Regions from separate parts of the Vallitalea maricola genome, predicted to be linked through region 1. Evidence: predicted binding sites of a transcription regulator. Region 1 holds the regulator's gene; each other region holds the start of a gene.

Evidence for each region. The regulator Rex, encoded in region 1, represses fermentation and respiration genes when NADH is low (regulators of the CRP and FNR family bind a similar motif). The targets are predictions, from matches to a motif close to ATTGTTAANTANTTAACAAT.
Region 2: serC (3-phosphoserine/phosphohydroxythreonine transaminase) is a predicted target of Rex. The motif match lies at 2,369-2,388, and genes of this name have one in related genera.
Region 3: AACQ14_RS17350 (oxidoreductase) is a predicted target of Rex. The motif match lies at 1,283-1,302, and genes of this name have one in related genera.

What each region holds. Positions count from the first base shown of each region.
Region 1 covers NZ_BTPU01000007.1:23,080-29,774, forward strand. Annotated here, with positions in the region: gene AACQ14_RS02625 (isocitrate/isopropylmalate family dehydrogenase) at 1-393, shown strand, start outside; gene AACQ14_RS02630 (GntR family transcriptional regulator) at 566-1,252, shown strand; gene abc-f (ribosomal protection-like ABC-F family protein) at 1,272-3,206, opposite strand; gene AACQ14_RS02640 (helix-turn-helix domain-containing protein) at 3,429-3,824, shown strand; gene AACQ14_RS02645 (redox-sensing transcriptional repressor Rex) at 4,265-4,897, shown strand; gene AACQ14_RS02650 (coiled-coil domain-containing protein) at 5,097-5,711, shown strand; gene acpS (holo-ACP synthase) at 5,708-6,073, shown strand; gene AACQ14_RS02660 (NAD(P)H-hydrate dehydratase) at 6,098-6,695, shown strand, end outside.
Region 2 covers NZ_BTPU01000030.1:6,285-12,979, reverse strand. Annotated here, with positions in the region: gene ilvB (biosynthetic-type acetolactate synthase large subunit) at 1-1,527, shown strand, start outside; gene AACQ14_RS10220 (GNAT family N-acetyltransferase) at 1,550-2,098, shown strand; gene serC (3-phosphoserine/phosphohydroxythreonine transaminase) at 2,540-3,622, shown strand; gene AACQ14_RS10210 (phosphoglycerate dehydrogenase) at 3,665-4,828, shown strand; gene AACQ14_RS10205 (DUF1015 domain-containing protein) at 4,880-6,124, shown strand; gene hflK (protease modulator HflK) at 6,348-6,695, shown strand, end outside.
Region 3 covers NZ_BTPU01000063.1:4,610-11,304, forward strand. Annotated here, with positions in the region: gene AACQ14_RS17345 (PucR family transcriptional regulator) at 1-1,218, opposite strand, end outside; gene AACQ14_RS17350 (oxidoreductase) at 1,385-4,198, shown strand; gene AACQ14_RS17355 (SDR family NAD(P)-dependent oxidoreductase) at 4,259-5,035, shown strand; partial or broken gene AACQ14_RS17360 (IS3 family transposase) at 5,174-5,338, opposite strand; gene AACQ14_RS17365 (ABC transporter permease) at 6,168-6,695, shown strand, end outside.

The DNA.
Region 1 (6,695 bases):
GTAGATGAAAAAAGAAGAACACAATTCCAAGTAATGATTCTTCCTAATCTATATGGAGATATTTTAACTGATGAAGCAGCTGAATTCCAAGGCGGAGTTGGTACAGCTGGAAGTTCAAATATCGGTAAGAAATATGCTATGTTTGAAGCTATTCATGGATCTGCACCTAGAATGGTAGATGAAGGTAGAGATATCTATGCTGATCCTTCAAGTATTATTAGAGCTGCGGGTATGTTATTAAATCATATCGGTTATACGAGGAAGGCAGATAAACTATATAAAGCTCTTGAAATTTGTAATACAGAGAAAAAATATGTTATAACAGGAAGAGATACTGGAGCGACAAATGAAGAATTTACAAATTATTTAATGAAAACAATTGAAAAATTATAGATTATGTGTATAATATATATGTTGCATAGGAATTTTTATTTATACTTTACATAAGGTTAATATTGTAATATTATTTAAAAGAGAATTAGTGTAATATATATAGCATGCACAATTAATATTTGGAAGATTTTATATTAATAAGTGTATCCTATAAATAAGAGGAGGCACACCAGTGAGCGAGTATAATCTTCACGAAGAAGTAACTGATAAATACTCTTTAAGAGGCAGAGTTTTTAACAAAATACGAGAAGATATATTAAAGGGTAGATATAAGAATAGTGAACCTTTAAAAGAAACACAGATATCTAGAGAATTAGGAGTTAGTAGAACTCCCGTAAGAGAAGCGATAAGGCAGCTTGAATTAGAAGGTCTTGTAACAATTATACCAAACAAAGGTGCAGTAGTTTCTGGAATTGATGCTAAGGATATACAAGATATATATGAAATAAGGTCATTGATAGAAGGACTATCTGCTAGATGGGCAACTACTAACATAAATGAAGAACAACTTGAATTACTAGAAGAAATTGTTTATTTATCTGAATTTCATTATAAAAAAGGACATTTGGATCAGCTTTATGAATTAGATACCAAATTTCATGAAGTGTTATACCAAGCTTCACATAGTAAAATATTAAAACATGTTTTATCAGATTTCCACCATTATGTTCAAAGAATAAGGAGAGCTTCAATTTCATCTGAGGCAAGAGCTAAAAAATCAGTTGAAGAACATAAAGCGATTGTAGAAGCCATAAAATTGGGTGATGAAAATAAAGTAGAGGAATTAACTAATCTACACGTTAAAAACACCCTAAAGAACGTTGTGGACCACAAATTAATGGATATAATAGGAAAATAATATAAAAGGAGGAATTACTCTAACCGAGTAATTCCTCCCATTTTTCATATAAATTCTCTAATTCATTTTCATAATGAGTTTTTTCATTAAGAAGCTTTTCGGCTTTTTCAGCATTAGTATATATTTCTTCTAGACATAACTTTTCATCAATCGCCTTAATGTTATTTTCAATTTCATGAATATCAGTTTCTATTTTTTTGATTTGATTATTAAGTTTACGCTTATTCGCTTGTTCATCTTTGCTTTTTAGCCAGTCTTGTTTGTTAGAAGTAGCAATTGGTGTATCCTCTTGTTTTTTATTGTTCATACTATTTTCTAGCTCCAACAACCGTTGTTTTTCTTCTTCTTGTTTTTTTTCTATTACATAACTGTAGTTTCCTAAGTAGTTGTTTAATTTATTAGGAGTAAGTTCTAATACCCTAGTTGCTATTTTATTTATAAAATAACGGTCATGAGAAATAAATAGAACAGTACCAGTATAATTTTTAATAGCTGATTCAAGAATTTCTTTTGATATGATATCCAGATGATTAGTAGGCTCATCCAACAGCAAGAAATTAGCATTTGACAACATTAATTTTGCAAGTATCAATCTGCCTTTTTCACCACCACTCAGACTAGATATCTTTTTGAATACGTCATCACCAGTGAATAAAAAAGCAGCCAATGTATTGCGTATATGACCTGTATTCATATTAGGATAAGCATCTGATATCTCTTCAATCAAATCATTATCTCCATTTAGGGTAACATGTTCTTGGTCATAATAACCAGTGTTCACTTTGGCGCCTAGAGAAATAGTGCCTGTATCTCCAGTTAGCCCATTACTTATTATACGAAATAATGTTGTTTTACCTGTTCCGTTATCTCCAATGAGTGCTACTTTTTCACCTCTTTTAATCTGGAAATTAAGATTAGAAAATAGGTGTTTATTATCAAAGGATTTGGATACATCTGTAGCAGTAAGTACATCATTACCACTTATGACCCTTGGTGATAGCTTAAGATTCATTTTATCATTAATCAGTGTAGGTTTATCTATCATATTGATTTTTTGTAGTTGTTTTTCACGACTTTGAGCTCGTTTGATAAGTTTATCTCTACCGTGGGACCTAAGTTCACGAATTACTTCTTCCTGCCTTTTTACTTCTTTTTGCTGTTCTATATAATGTTTGACTTCAATATCTTGATTGATGGCTTTGTGCTTGATATAAAAGCTGTAATTACCGTTATAAATATGTGATTGAGTGTTTTCTATTTCTATAACCTTATTCACTATTTTATCAAGGAAATAACGGTCATGTGAGATAATTATAACAGTACCTTGATAATTACATAAGAAACCTTCCAACCATTCACATGCTTTAATATCTAGATGGTTAGTTGGCTCGTCTAATAGTAATATATCTGGTTTTTCAAGAAGTATTTTTGCTAGAGCTACCCTCGTTTTTTGTCCTCCTGATAAGGTGGATATATTAGCAGTAAAATCTTCTTCACCAAATCCTAGACCTTTTAACACACCTTTTATATTACTTTTATAGCTATATCCATTATTAAGTTCAAAAGTATGCTGTAGATTTGAGTATGATTTCATAAGTGAATCTAGAGTTTCACTATCATTATCTAGCTTAGACATTTTTACTTCATATTCTCTTAAGGTGTTTTCCATTTGGATTATTTCTTTGCATGTTAATAGCATTTCATCATAAATAGTTTTTTCCGATGATAGAGTACTATTTTGTGATAGGTAGCCAAGTTTTGTTAAACTATTAATTATAACTTGTCCTGAATCTGCTTCTAATTCATTGGTAATAATCTTGAACAGCGTTGATTTACCGGCTCCATTAATACCTACTATAGCTGCTTTATCTCCTTTTTCCAGCCAGAAGTTTACATTGTCTAGTACTGTATTTGTTACAAATGCTTTGCATATATTTTTACATGATAAAATCATAGTTGCCTCCTATAATATTAAAATTACCATACTATGATACCATTAATCACTGGTTTTGAAAAGTTTAAGGGTTTAAAATTAGAGGTTTTTGGTAAATATATAAATATCTATTGTGATAGTTCTTTGCCAAACGAGAAGTAACCTATTTGTTCATACATAAGAATAAATTTCTTTGGGACAACATATATATGATAAAAGAACTTTTCTAAAGGGGATGATGACTTGAGTCGTAATGCAGGTTATATGAAAAAATTGAGAAAAGCTCGTGTGGAGAGAAAACAATGTATAAGGTGTGGTAAACCTCTATCACAAGAATCACTTATTAGAGGTGTTAAGCAATGTGAAAAATGTCTTGATTACCAACGTAAAAGAAAATTAGGACAAATAAGTTCTAAGGTCAATACTACTTATTTTTACAATAGACAATACAAAAAAGACGAGATAAAGAGAAAAGAGCTAGGGAATTATATGGTTGAGAATAAAATAACTATCAAGGATCTAGCAAAAGAATCCAATTTATCTCAAAGAACAATACAAAGAATATTATACACTGATGCAAACTATACAAAAAAAACTAAAGATGCTATTAATAAATATTTAGGAAAAGAATTTTTATAGATAATATATTAAGTTAATAGTAATATCAAGGTATTTATATTAAAAAATATATAATTAAACTTAACAATTAAAAAAGGGTATAGAATTAATTTTTTATATCCATTTTATATGTTGCAAGTAACATACAGCGTTTATGGAATACAAATATGTATGAAATTTAGGATATTAAAATTTTTTATAAGTATAATTTTCTAGAAAAAGCTGGTAAAATACCAGAGTTTTATGGTATAATTTATAAAATATAGATTGTATACAATAAACAATTGATTGTTTTTAACTATATTTACTAAATATAGGATTTGTGTTAATAATTTATACTATGATAATACATAAACAATAAGGGTTTATCAGCATTTGATTATTTGACATAGATTTAACAACCATATATAATTATTTGTATAAAAGTTCCAAAATAGTATCAAGGATTGGGGATTGATTATATGATACAAAAGAAAATATCAACAGCGGTAATTAAAAGATTACCAAAATACTACAGATACTTAGGAGACTTATTAGAAAACGATGTTGTAAGGATTTCCTCCAAAGAATTGAGTAACAGAATGGGTGTAACAGCTTCTCAAATAAGACAAGATTTAAATAATTTTGGCGGTTTTGGTCAGCAAGGTTACGGCTATAATGTTGAATATTTATATAACGCTATAGGTAAGATACTTGGTCTTGAGAATAAATATAATACAATTATTGTTGGAGCAGGAAACTTGGGTCAAGCACTTGCTAATTATACTAATTTTGATAAAAGAGGTTTTGAAGTTAAAGGATTATTTGATGTTAACCCGAGGCTTATCGGTATAACTGTAAGAGGCATTGAGATTAAGGATTTAGATGAAATGGGAAATTTCATAAAAGAAAATAGTATTGATTTGGCAATTTTAACATTACCTAAGCAAAAAGCACCAAAAGTTGCTAATGACTTAGTTAGTTATGGTATAAAAGGAATATGGAATTTTGCTCCTATTGACCTGAAATTATCCAATAAAAATGTTATAGTTGAAAATGTACATTTGTTGGATAGTCTTATGACTCTGTCATATAATATCAAAGAGAGAATATAAATAAGCGTCTGTAATTTATGTTTTTAAGAATGAATAACTATTCTTAGAGGTATTAGGTACTCATATATATGGGTACCTTTTAATTATATTGTGCTATAGAATATAAGAGTTTGTTACGATATAATTAATATAGAAAATTTTTATTATATTACTAAGTAGGTTTAAATTAAGTATATATAAATAATAAGGACGTGAAAGCATGTTTTTTTCAAAGCAAAAGATAGAGAAGCCAATTAATATAGAAAAAAAAGTACATATATTAACATTGGACAATAGATGGCATGAACTATTTAAAAATAATAGAAAACCAAAAAAAATAGTTGAACTTGAAAAAAAGCTTAATAAACTCCTTGGTGAACAAGGACAACTTACTAACGATTTGAAGGAATATACTTTACTTAAAAAGAAAATGATGGTTGATATAGTTGATAATATGAAAGAAGCCATAGAAGATGAAGATGATAAAGCAATAGGCGAAATGGAAAAAAGCAAGAAATATATCAATGACATAAAAGTTAAGATAGATAAGATGGAATCAAGAATGGAGAATATGCCAAGAGAAATTCAAACGACTAATAAAGAATTGTTAGAATATACAATGCAAGATTGTTATATGCGAATGTTTAATACTAAGAATGAATTAGATGAATTAAATGAATGGATTGAAAAAGTTAGGGCAGAATTAAAAGAAAAAGCTGTCAGACAAACAGAAGCGAAGGAAGAATATGATAAGATGTATTCTTATATGCATGATCTAGTAGGATATGAAATCATTGAATTATATGATAAAAAATATCTGGGAGGAAGTAAATGATAAAAGGAATAGGTAATGATATTATTGAAGTCAGTAGAATAGAAAAGGCGATTCTCAATAAAAGATTCCTGGAAAAATATTTTACATCCAACGAAAATAAATTATTTGAAACTAAAAATTATAGAGGTGAAACAATAGCTGGTAATTTTGCTGTCAAAGAAGCAGTTTCTAAGGTCCTTGGGACAGGATTTGTACATTTTACTCCTATTGATATTGAGGTTTTACGTGATGATAAAGGCAAGCCCTATGTAGTTTTATATAATGGTGCTAAGGATTTAGCGAGACAACTTGATATTTCTACGATACATGTGTCAATATCACATTCAAGGGATAATGTAACAGCTATTGCATTAGGGGAGTAACTTAGTTAAAAGGAGAGATTTGGGTTGAAGGTTGTCAAAAGTTATGAAATGAAGGAAATTGATAGGTATACTATTGAAGAGATAGGTATACCTGGTATTGTTTTAATGGAGAATGCAGCAATGTCTGTAGTTAGTGAAACTATACAGTTACTGAAAGAGAGCAATAATGTTGTTATTTGCTGTGGCATAGGAAATAATGGCGGAGATGGATTTGCAATAGGTAGAATACTTAGCTGTAATAATGTAAAAGTTTCTATAATCATAATAGGGGATTCTAGCAAAATTAAAGGTGATGCCAAAATAAACTATGATATAGCTAGACAATTAAATATTGATATACATGAATTCTATGATGATAAACAGATTGATGAGTTCAAAAATATAGTTAATGACTGCGATGTCATCTATGATGCTATTTTTGGAACTGGTCTATGTAGAGAGATAACAGGAAAATACTTAGAAGCTATTAAGATTATAAATAGAGCGAATGCTTATAGAATAGCTATTGACATACCTTCTGGAGTTAATTCTGATGATGGTCAGATTCTAGGGGATTCAGTGTGTGCTGATAAGACAGTTACATTCTGTTTGCCAAAGGTGGGCTTGCTTTTATATCCTGGAG
Region 2 (6,695 bases), on a different contig from region 1:
ATTCTTACATCTCATGAACAAGGAGCATCTCACGCAGCTGATGGTTATGCTAGGTCAACTGGAAAAGTCGGCGTTGTTATAGCTACTTCTGGTCCAGGTGCAACTAACTTGGTTACAGGTATAGCTACTGCTTATATGGACTCTGTACCAATGGTTGCTATTACAGGTAATGTTCCTGTATCATTACTTGGTAGAGATAGTTTTCAGGAAGTTGATATAACTGGTGTTACTATGCCTATTACTAAACACAATTATATTGTAAAGGATGTTAATGATTTAGCTGATATTATTAGAGAAGCTTTCTATACAGCTAAAGAGGGACGACCTGGTCCTGTTCTTATTGATATACCAAAGGATGTAACAGCTAACCAAACAGAATATGAGCCTATGGTACCTAAGAAGGTCAGCAGATGCTCTAAGAATATTACAACAGAATCTATTGAAGAAGCTATAGAATTAATTAAGAATTCTAAAAAGCCTTATATTTATGCAGGCGGAGGAGTAATAATCTCAGAAGCAGCTAAGGAATTAAAGGGTTTTGCTGACAAAGTTCAAGCACCAGTTACATGTAGTTTGATGGGTATTGGTGGATTTCCAACAAATGACGACCTATATACAGGTATGATAGGAATGCATGGTTCAAAAGCCAGTAACTTGGGTGTAACTGAATGTGATTTGCTTATTGTAGTTGGAGCTAGATTCAGTGATAGAGTTATTGGAAAACCAGATAAATTCGCTAATAAAGCAAGAGTACTTCAAATAGATGTTGACCCGGCAGAAGTTAATAAGAATATATTGACTTATCATTCTGTGATAGGCGACATCAAAAAAGTACTACAACAGTTGAATGATAGGTTAGAGGAACAAAATCATACAGAGTGGTTAAGTGAAATAAAATACTTAAAAGAAAAATATCCTCTAAAATATCCTACAGATTGTGTAAGTGCTCAATATGCTATTGAAAAATTGGATGAAATAACAGAAGGTGAAGCCATAATTACTACTGAAGTAGGTCAGCATCAAATGTGGGCTGGACAGTATTACAAGTTCAAAGAACCTAGAAAATTCTTGACATCAGGTGGTCTTGGAACTATGGGTTATGGATTTGGGGCATGTCTTGGTGCTAAGGTAGGTAATCCAGATAAAATAGTTGTCAATATAGCTGGTGATGGAAGTTTTAGAATGAACTTCAATGAATTATTAACAGCAGTAAGACATAACATTAAGATCATAGTACTAGTTATTAATAATGGAGTTCTAGGTATGGTTAGACAATGGCAGACTCTATTCTATGACGAAAGATACTCCTTCACAACTCTTAATCAAGATCTTGACTATGTAAAATTAGCTGAGTCAATGGGAGCTGTTGGTTTCAATATAACTAATAAAGACCAAGTGGAAGATGTTTTCAAAAAAGCTATCGAAGAAACTAAACCAGTAATTATAAATTGTGTTATTGACAAAGATGATAAAGTATTCCCAATGGTAGCTCCAGGAAAACCAATTGAAGATGTAATTGTCGAATAATAATTCAAATAGGGAGCATTTTATGAAAGTATATAATAAGAATATTTTAAAAGATGGTCATAAACTTGTTATACGTAATGCAGACGAAGATGACGCACAAGGCTTAATTGATTTATTACAGACAGTTGATAGTGAAACAAGATTCTTGGCACGTGAGCCTGGTGAATTTAATTTCACATTGGAACAAGAAAGAGATTTTATTAAAAGTACCATGAATGCTGTTAGTAGCCAATTGTTAGTTGGTGAGATAGACGGTACAATCGTAGCCAATTGCTCAGTTGGAATAGTTTCAAATAATAAAAGATATCTTCATAGAGCTGCTATGGGTATATCTGTTAGAAAAAAATATTGGAACAAGGGTATTGGAAAAATACTGATGAACGAATGTATTAAGTGGTGTAAAGAAAAAGGTGTTGAACAACTGGAACTAGAAGTTGTTACACAAAATACCAGAGCTATTTCAATGTACGAAAATCTAGGTTTTGAGAAATATGGAACTAAGAAAAATGCATTGAAATATAGTGATGGAACTTATGCCGATGAATACTCTATGATTTTATTTATAGAGTAGTATTTTGCAGGACAAAAAAGATTAAACTTTTCTAATATGGACAGTATGTTGCTGTTTGGTTTAGGAAAGTTTTTCGTTTTTTGTTATAAGCTGATAAATATTTAACAAATAGAGAAAAATGTGGTATATTTATAAGGTGTAAAAAGTAAATATACATTTTTGTATCACATAAGGAACTAACTTTTGTTCTTGACTAGTTAGGCTTTTTATAATATATTATATTTAGTGCATTAACATATTAAACTATATAAGATGTTAGGCTCATGCAAGTTTATCATTTTTTTAACAAACAATAATATAATTATTAAATATAATTACTTAATTATACGTTAAATAGTTTGAATATTTTGTTTGAAGACAGACAATGATGTTTGTCTTGCAAAGACAAAGTGCAAATGGTTAAATATGTTACATATAAAATTTCGATTTGGAGTGATTAAAATGAACAGAGTTTACAATTTTTCAGCAGGACCATCTATGTTACCTATAGAAGTACTTGAAAAAGCTTCTAAAGAAATGACTAATTACAATAATACTGGTATGTCTGTTATGGAAATGAGCCATAGATCAGCTGCTTACCAAGATATTATAGACACAGCAGAAAAGACACTTAGAGAAATAATGAATATTCCAGATAGTTATAAGGTATTATTCTTACAAGGTGGAGCTTCCACTCAATTTGCTATGATTCCTCTTAACTTATTAACTGGTTCCAAGAAAGCAGATTATGTTAATACAGGAGCATGGTCAAAAAAAGCTATAGCAGAAGCTAAAAAATATGGTGAAGTTAACGTAGTGGCTTCATCAGAAGACAAAACTTTTACACATATCCCAGAATTAGATAAAGAAACTTTTACAAAAGATGCAGATTATTTCCACATAACATCAAATAATACTATCTACGGAACTAAGTTCAATGAATTACCAGATGTAGGGGACGTGCCTATCGTAGCTGATATGTCATCCAATATATTATCTGAGGAAGTAGATGTTAGTAAATATGGTGTTATCTATGCTGGCGCACAAAAAAATATGGGACCAGCTGGTGTAACAGTTGTTATCATTAGAGAAGATTTAATAGGTAACCCTCTGGATATAACGCCTACAATGCTTAAGTATAAAACACATTCTGATAAAGGTTCAATGTTCAATACACCTCCTACTTACAGTATTTATGTAGCTGGTATGGTTTTTGAATGGATAAAAGAATTAGGTGGAATAGGTGCTATTCAAAAAAGAAATGAAGAAAAAGCAAAATTACTTTATGATTATCTTGATAATAGCAAATTATTCAAAGGAACAGTAGTTAAAAAAGACCGTTCATTAATGAATATTCCTTTTGTACTGCCTACAGATGAACTTAATGCTAAATTTATCAAAGAAGCTGCAGACAGAGGTATGGTTAACCTAAAAGGACATAGAACTGTTGGTGGTATGAGAGCTAGTATCTACAATGCAATGCCTTTAGAAGGTGTTAAGAAATTAGTTGATTTCATGAAAGAGTTTGAAGAAAACAATAAGTAGACATGTTTTTATAGAAATAATACATAGGAAGGACGGATAATAATGTATAAGATTAAGACACTTAATAATATTGCTGAGGAAGGTCTTAACTTATTTAATGATAAGTTTGAAATAGTTGATGATGCAGATGCAAATGGTATATTACTAAGAAGTTATAAAATGCATGATATGGAATTACCTGATAATCTAGAAGCTATAGGTCGTGCAGGTGCAGGGGTTAACAATATTCCTATTGATAGATGTTCAGAAAAAGGTATTGTTGTTTTTAACACACCTGGTGCCAATGCCAATGCAGTTAAAGAATTAGTTATGGCTGGTCTTTTATTAGCTTCAAGAGATATTACAGGAGCAATAGACTGGGCTAAGACTCTAAAAGGTAAAGGTGAAGAAGTAGCTAAATTAGTAGAAGCCGGTAAATCCAATTTTGTAGGACCAGAAATTAAAGGGAAAACATTAGGAGTTATTGGACTAGGTGCTATAGGAGTTTTGGTTGCTAATGCTGCTAAAGGACTAGGAATGCAAGTATTAGGATATGACCCATTCATATCAGTTGAATCTGCATGGGAATTAAATCATAATATCCAAAAATCTGATAGTCTTGATGAATTATTCATGAAATCAGATTACATCACTATACATGTTCCATTAATGGATGCTACAAAAGGTATGATTAATGAGGAAAAGATAAATCTTATGAAAGATGGAGTTAGGTTATTGAATTTCTCCAGAGCAGGCTTATGCAATGATGCTGATCTAGAAAAAGCTCTAGAATCTGGTAAGGTTGCAAGATATATAACTGATTTCCCATATGATAAGGTCCTTAATATGAAGAATGTGGTATGTATCCCCCATCTAGGAGCATCAACACCAGAATCAGAAGTGAATTGTGCTGTTATGGCAGTAAGTGAAGTAAAAGATTATATTGAAAATGGTAATATAACTAATTCAGTGAACTATCCAGAATGTAATATGGGTGTATGTAATAATGCTGGCAGAATTGCAGTTAATCACAAAAACATCCCATATATGGTTAGCAATATAACAACTGCTCTTGCTTCAAAAAATATCAATATCATTGATATGATTAATAAGAGCAAAAAAGACTGGGCTTATACTTTAATTGATGTAGAAAGCAAGATTACTGATGAAATAGTTGATGGACTAAAGGAAATTGAAGGTATAGTTAAAGTAAGAGTATTAAAATAATTAAGATGAGTAGGAACTAGTCTTAATCGTTCCTAATTAGGAGTGAAATCAATGGCGATAATTAGACCTTTTTCTGGTGTAAGACCAGCTGTTAAGTACGCTGAGGATATAGCTGCTTTGCCTTATGATGTTTATAATAGAGAAGAAGCGGTCAAAGAGGTTGAAGAAAAACCTTATTCCTTTTTGAGAATTGATAGAGCTGAAGTTGATATGGACTCAAATATTGATATATATGATAAAAAGGTTTATCAACATGCAAGAGACAAGTTTGATGAATTTGTTCAAAAAGGTTATTTTATTCAAGATGATAAACCTTGTTTATATTTATATGAACTTGAAATGAACGGCAGAAAACAATTAGGTATTGTTGCGTGTACTTCAGTAGATGATTATTTGAATAATAATATCAAAAAGCATGAATTGACTAGGGAAGCTAAGGAACAAGATCGAATTAATCATGTTGACTATCTAGATGCTAATACAGGGCCTATTTTCTTGACCTATAGAGCTGAAGAAGAGATTAACACTCTAATGGATAAGTATGTCAATGATAATACACCTATATATGATTTTATAACTGATGATAAAATCGGTCACAGAGTATGGGTGGTAGAAGATGATAGACTTATAGAGCAATTAGTCTTGCATTTTAAGAACATTGATAGTCTCTATATAGCTGATGGTCACCATAGAGCTGCATCAGCGGTTAAAGTAGCTATGAAGAGGCGAAAAGCTAATCCGGATTATGATGGAACAGAAGAATTCAACTTCTTTTTATCAGTTATTTTTCCTGATGACCAGTTACATATAATGGATTATAATAGAGTAGTGAAAGACCTCAATAATTATGGTGTAAAAGAGTTAATTAATGAAATAGAGAGTAATTTTCTTGTAGAGGAGATTGGAAGTAAACCTTACAAACCTACTGATAAATTAGAATTTGGTATGTTTGTAGAAGGTAAGTGGTACAAACTTACGGCAAAAAACCAATTAAAATCAATTGATGACCCTGTACAAAGCCTTGATGTTTCAATATTATATAATTATCTGCTACAGCCTATCCTTGATATAGGTGATCCTAGAATTGATAAGAGAATAGACTTTGTTGGAGGTATTAGAGGATTAAAAGAGCTGGAACGCAGAGCAAAGTCTGATATGAAGATTGCATTTTCAATGTATCCAACAAAGATTGAAGAACTTATGAATATAGCGGATGCTAGTAAATTGATGCCGCCAAAATCAACATGGTTTGAACCTAAGTTACGTAGTGGTTTATTTATACATAAATTAAGTTGATTTGAAATTTTTATTATTATAATAGCCAGTATACAAAATGTATGCTGGTTTATTTTAACTATTTTATAGATTATTTATATAATCCAGAATTTTCTATACCTTAGAGAGACCATGTTTTAATAGTTATTTATGGTTTATTTATAAATTTAACAATTTGTTCATAAATATATAGGGAATATTATGTTATAATAATATACAATTTCTATGAAGGAGGGAGCAACATATGAGTGATAACTTTAATAGTAACAAAGATGATGTTATCGATGTAAAGTTTAACAAATTAAAAAAGAACGCAAAAAGAACAGTTACATTAGTTGTAATCGTTTTAATATTGGTTTTTGTTGGCTTTAACAGTGTTTATATGTTAGATAATAGAGAATCAGCAGTAGTTCTTAGATTTGGCCAAGTGCAACAGGTAGTTAGCAAAGCAGGTCTACATTTGAAAGTCCCTATTGCTGATACAGTAAGAAAAGTTCCAACAGGTAAGGTATTCAAGATGGAATACGGTTTCAAAACAGCTCAATCAGGAACAAAAAATACTAATCCTGAATATATTACAGCCAATGATGAA
Region 3 (6,695 bases), on a different contig from region 1:
ATCAAAAACCTGATAGTTTAGATAGCGGCATACCAATTCTTCTGGTTTTAATTTCTGACCTAGCTCTAATGCTGCATAAGCTTGTTCATAGTAGCTTACAAAGTTTTCAATACTGGTAAAAGAATTACTGACGCCAATTCGTATATGTTCCTTTTTGGAAAAGTCCTTCAATATTTTGAGCAGTTCCTGATCCGTTTCAGCATCTTCTTTTAACGGAATAACTGCAACGATACCGTTTTTATGATAGGTAACATGGGTACCCGGAATTCGTGCTTTTAGATTCTTACATATAAAATTTTTCAAATACTGTCTTCCCAGATATCTTGTAGGGCGAATGAATAAAACCAGCATCTTGGATGGAAAATGAAGTTTTGTGAGTTTTGGCATAATATCCTTGGAAGGCGCTCCAATCAGCATATCATATAATAAATCATGGAAAAGACTATTTCCTTCAAATAGATCCGGTGTATAATAATCAATGGTATAGCTGATAACATGGCTTATTGTGCTTAGCATTTCAAAATGGGAAGGAAGAAAATTGTTCTCTCCTTCAATCATCAATAGAAATCCAATCTGTATTCGATTATGAAAAACTTTACTGCTTAACTTACGATAAGGAGATTTTGTGCAGGTAACTTCTACAGCTGCTGTAGTCTCAGATGTATTTCGTATTGTTTTCAATTCTTTTATCTGGCTTATAAATTCATAACAGCAGTATCCCTGTTTTATATTATCTTTCCAAAGAGGATCAACGACAGGAATAGATGTAGAACTGGCAATGATTTTAAAGTTCATATCACAGAAAAGCAAAGAATTTCCAAGCATTACAGAGGCAGCATCTATAACGGTATCAATGTTATGGGTTTTATCTGCAAGAGCAGTAAGTTCCTCAAAGATTCCTTTACGACGAGTTGTTTCAATCAAAGTTTTTGCATCATTGAATATGGTAAATAAGGAGTCTTCTGATACCAAAGCAACATTACCCACAGTGGAAAGGGGAGGTGTTGTGCAATTGGTGCGTGCAATAATGCATTGAGATGGAACAGACACTCTATTTCTTAATTGTTTATCATAACCAAAATAAAGAGTACTCTTAATGGTATTTTCATGCTTGTTATCAATCAAAGCTACATCCTGTATTTCTAAATCTTCTCCTTTAGATAAGATATCTATAGAATATTCTTCTGACATTCTATCTACCAACTTTGTAAATGTCATAGTTTCCCTCATTTCTATAATAATTAATTTAAATAATAATTTTACTATAGTGCACCATGAACAAATTGTCAAATTTTTATCATTCATCATACACGTTGAGAAATCACTGTTTTTCATGTATCCTTATGACATTATAACGTTGGTTTATATAATCAGGAGGTAAAAAATGTATAACAAATTATTTGAATCAGGAAACATTGGAAAGGTAACTATTAAGAACCGTTTAGTCATGTCTCCAATGGGGTGTGGACTTGCCAATCTTGATGGAACACCGTCTGAAGAAATGATTACTTTCTATGAAGCAAGAGCGATTGGCGGTGCAGGACTTATCATACCAGAAATTACGCGTATCAATGATGTGCATGGAGCAGGCCTTATGAGACAGCTATCAGTTACAAAGGATAGGCATATTGAACCGCTGGCTAAACTTGCAGAAGCAGTACATAAGCACGGCAGCAAGATTTTTATTCAGCTGCATCATCCAGGACGTGAAACGGTCTCTAAGCTTATCGGAGGTCAGCCAGTAGTTGCACCATCTCCAATTCCATGTAAATTATTAAAACAGGAAACACGTGCACTCACCGTAGATGAAGTAAAACAATTGATTCAACAGTTTATTCAAGGTGCAGTCAGAGTACAAAAGGCAGGTTGTGATGGCGTGGAATTGCACGCAGCACATGGGTATCTGCTACATCAGTTTCTGTCTCCTTATACAAATAAACGAGAAGATGAATATGGTGGAAGTTTTGAAAACCGTCTAAGAATGATTACTGAAATTATTGAAGGAATTCGTAAAGAATGTGGTCGAGATTTCTCAATAGGCGTTCGATTAAGTGTAGAAGAATTTCTAGATAAGACCGGTGTAACAGAAGAATATATACATATTGAAGATGGTGTAAAAATAGCCATGGCTTTAGAGAAGGCAAGTATTGATTTTATTGATTGCAGTTGTGGATTATATGAAACAGGAATGACCTGCATTGAACCTATTTCTTTCCCACAAGGTTGGAGACATGACATGATTTTAGCAGTAAAAAGTCATGTAAAAATTCCTATAATTGGTGTATCAGTTATTAGAGAACCTGCAGTAGCAGAAAAATTCCTAGAAGATGGTGTGGTAGACTTTGTTTCCATGGGGCGTACTTGGAATGCTGATGAAGAGTGGGGTAAAAAAGTATACGAGGGAAGAGAAAAAGAATTACGTAAATGTATCTCCTGCCTGCGTTGCTTTGAAAGTTTGAATGAATATAATGCCGCCGGCTTACCACCAGAATGTGCATTAAACCCAAGATATGCAAGAGAACGAAAATATGGGAATCTGGTGCATGATACCAAAGGACATACTGTAATTGTTGTTGGTGGCGGTCCCGCTGGAATGTGTGCAGCACAGACCCTTGCACTACGTGGGGTAAAAGTGACTCTTATTGATCGCCAAAGTGAACTTGGAGGAACCATTAATTTGGCTAAGAAACCGCCATTTAAGGAACGTATGCAGTGGATTTCAGATTACTATAATAGTGAATTTGAACGACTTGGAGTAGAAGTAAAATTAAATACAGAAGCAACTACAGATAGGATTATGGCATATAAACCGGATGCAGTAATTCTTGCTACAGGCTCTGTATCAATCGTTCCTAAAAAAATTCCTGGGGTAAATGGTGACAATGTATTGACGGTAGAATCGGTACTTTCAGGTAAATCTCAACTAAAAGGGAAAAAAGTAGCTGTTATCGGTGCAGGACTTACAGGACTTGAGACAGCAGAATATTTGTGTGCAGAGGGAAATCATGTTGCAATTATTGATATGCTTGACAAACCAGCACCAAATGCAAACCATACCAATGTAGCTGATGTTTGTGGACGCTTGGCTAAATCTGATGTCAATTATTTACTGGGACATTCCTTGAAAGAGATAAAAACAGATAGTGTTGTACTTGAGGAATTGGAAAACCATAAGAAAGTAACTGTATCTGTAGATGCAATAGTACTTTGCCTTGGATTTAGACCGGATCAATCTTTGGCTTCTGAATTAGAGGCAAAGAATGTAAAAGTGAAATTAATAGGAAGTGCTATAAAAGATGGAATAATTGCACCTGCAGTACGTACAGGTTATGAAGTTGGACGTGGACTATTTATAGAAAAACATAAAGCTCCAAGCTTTAGAGTTCCCAAAGAAGACATTCCGCACTTCGGGAAGATCTCTCTCATGGATAATCAGGAAGGACTCTACATCAGTTATCTTACTGACCCAGCAGCAATTAAAAGGATATTGCCTCCACCATTAAAACCATTTTCTATGCCGGTAGTAACTCTATCTATTTGCCATGTTAATAATCCAACATTTGCAGATGACTACTATGAAGCAATTCTAGGCGTTTATGCTACCTATGGTAAATCCCTTGGCTTATATACGCTGGGCTTAGTACTTGGAGGACCTGGAGCCGAGATGGCAGTACAATGTGGTCGTGACAATGGAAGTATTCCTAAGAAGCTAGGAGCAGAATTTGTTATTAGAAGAAATGGTGATACGGTAACAGCAGGAGTAACCAGAAGAGGGACACAGCTTGTAGAAGCAACAATGAAATTAGGGGAATATAATAATCCTCTGACTGCTGCTCTTTATCAATTCCCAGCAGCAGGAAAACAGACATTTGGAGGGGGTTTCTATTTCCACTTTGACCGTCAACCAGATGAAAATGGTGAATCCCATTTCCTAAATGGAGCATTACTTATGAATCAGTGCGAATATAATTACCAATCATGGGATCCGGGGATAGTGTCACTTGATTTAAAGTCAAGTATTGATGACCCATGGGCAGAACTCCCAATTAATACCATCATAGGCGGCGCTTATTCTAAGAATAGCTTGTTAGTACATAAATTAAAATTAATAGAGAAATTAGAAGCTAATGATGTCGTTCCATATTTGTTAACAGGACGCTATGATCGTACAACATTTATGGAAACAGGGCGTATATAAGTTAATAATTGGAGATACTATTATCTCCTTTAATATAATAAGAGGAAAGGATGTTTACACATGGAAAATTTATTTGATTTAACTGGAAAAGTAGCTGTAGTAACAGGAGCAAGTTCAGGACTTGGAGCAGATGCGGCCCTTGCCTATGCAAAAGCTGGAGCAGATGTTGCATTATTGGCAAGACGTATTGAAAAACTAAACGAAGTAAAAGCTGAAATCGAGAATACAGGCCGTAAAGTTATTGCTGTAGTTTGTGATGTTACCAATGAAGAAAGTGTAAAAATAGCAATAGAGACAGTACTTAATACCTTTGGTCATATTGATATATTATTAAATAACGCTGGTATTGCCGTACGTGGTGGTGTAGACAGCATGACAATCGAAGAGTGGGATAAATCCTTTGATACCAACGTAAAAGGTATCTTCTTAACCAGCAAATATGTAGTTCCACAAATGAAGGAAAGAGGATATGGTAAAATTGTCAATGTTGCTTCTGTCAACGCAGTCATTGCTGACAAAAATGATTTGTTTATTAGACATTCCTACAATGCTTCTAAGTCAGCGGTTCTTGGCTTAACAAAAGGTATGGCTTGTTCCTATGCAAAATACGGTATTACTGTTAATGCTATTGGACCTGCACTTTTTGAATCAGAGATGACAGCCGGAACTTTATTCAAATCAGAGCAGTTCCTTAATGCATATAACACTATGAATCCTGCAGGACGCCCAGGAAATAAAGGAGAATTAAATGGTACAGTACTTTATCTTTCCAGCGATGCTTCCAGCTATGTTCAAGGTCAGTTCATAATCGTAGATGGTGGCGGGGCACTTGTATAGAACTAATAGAATAGGATAAACTATTCCTAGTATGTAATTCTTAATACCTTTACGTCATCTTAAAGACACGTTCAATGTGATGTGTCCCCAATAAGTTAGACTTTGTAGCGAAGCAGTTTATACTGTTTCGCTATTTCTCTATACAGCCAAGAGGTTGAGCCTGTATTCAACAGGACTCATCCATCTTAGTTTTTCTTTAATTCTTTTCTCATTATAATACTTTATGTACTTATTTATAGCTTTCACTAATTTGTCATAGCTATAATAGACCATACCATAATACATTTCTTGCTTCATAATACCTTGTCACATTGAGTTTGGCGGCTAGTTCTTATTGAGACATTTTACTTTGTTCTCTAAGTAGTTTAATTTTATCACCAATATTTGCTTTCATTTTCTAAACCTCCAATTATATCTTCTAACATTCCATAGATTAGATGGATATCTTCTATAAATTTTAACATCTGTTTCCTTTACAATCAAGCAATGCTTTGTTGCATCAAGGCAATAAGCCGTTGCAAGAAGGTTATATAGTGATTATAGTCTATTTCATTGATATCCATATTAATACGGTTTAATTCCGTGTTTGTTTTTTGTATAGAATTATGTCAGATTTAATGCCGTCAGTGAATAGATGGAAAGTATATGTATACTAAACAAATGAACAAAAATAAAGTAAAAGTTAGGTAATTGACTATCCTTGAGATTAAAATTTAAAACTAAACAATATATCAATGATTCACTAAAACATAACTGAAACAATGTTAATATAGTGCATTTGACACAAAAATAAAAGGAAAAAACAAAAAAGTTATTGACAAAAGTAACTAATAATGGTAAATTAATAAACATAAGTTAGTAGTTGTTAAGTAACATTACTTATATTTGTTAACAAAGAAGTATTATGAAAAGGATTAGGTGATAATTTATGAGCACAAGGGTTATGAAGCAATCGAAGGGAAAAAATAAAAAAAAGAAATTCGTGAAGCAGTTTAAGAAAGATTATCCGTTATGGTTATTTGTACTTCCGGGGATTATTATTACCTTTATTTTTAGTTATATCCCTTTATACGGAGTTCAAATAGCATTTCGAAATTTTAATCCTAAATTAGGTTTTTTTGGGAGTCCTTGGGTGGGATTACAACACTTTACAAGATTTTTTGATTCACCTTATTTTTTTACAACAATAAAGAATACATTTGTTCTTAGCCTGTATTCATTGATAGCAGGATTTCCAATACCAATTCTCTTAGCATTGATACTGAATTCTTTTCGACATAAAAAGTATCGAAAGGTAATTCAAACAGTTACTTATGCACCAAATTTTATTTCAACAGTAGTTATGTGTGGTATGTTGTTACTTTTCTTATCGCCTAGTGTGGGTATCATTAATAATGTCATTGAATTTTTTGGGGGAAACAGTATAAATTTCATGGCTGAAAAAAGTTATTGGAGGCATATTTACGTATGGTCAGGTGTTTGGCAAGGAATGGGCTGGAGTTCAGTAATATATTTCGCAGCGTTGTCGTCAGTCAGTCCAGAGTTGCATGAAGCGGCAATCGTTGATGGAGCGACTAAGTTTCAGATTGTCAGGTATATTGATTTTCCAAGTATCATACCCACAGCAACAATTTTATTGATTCTTAGTTGTGGAAGTATC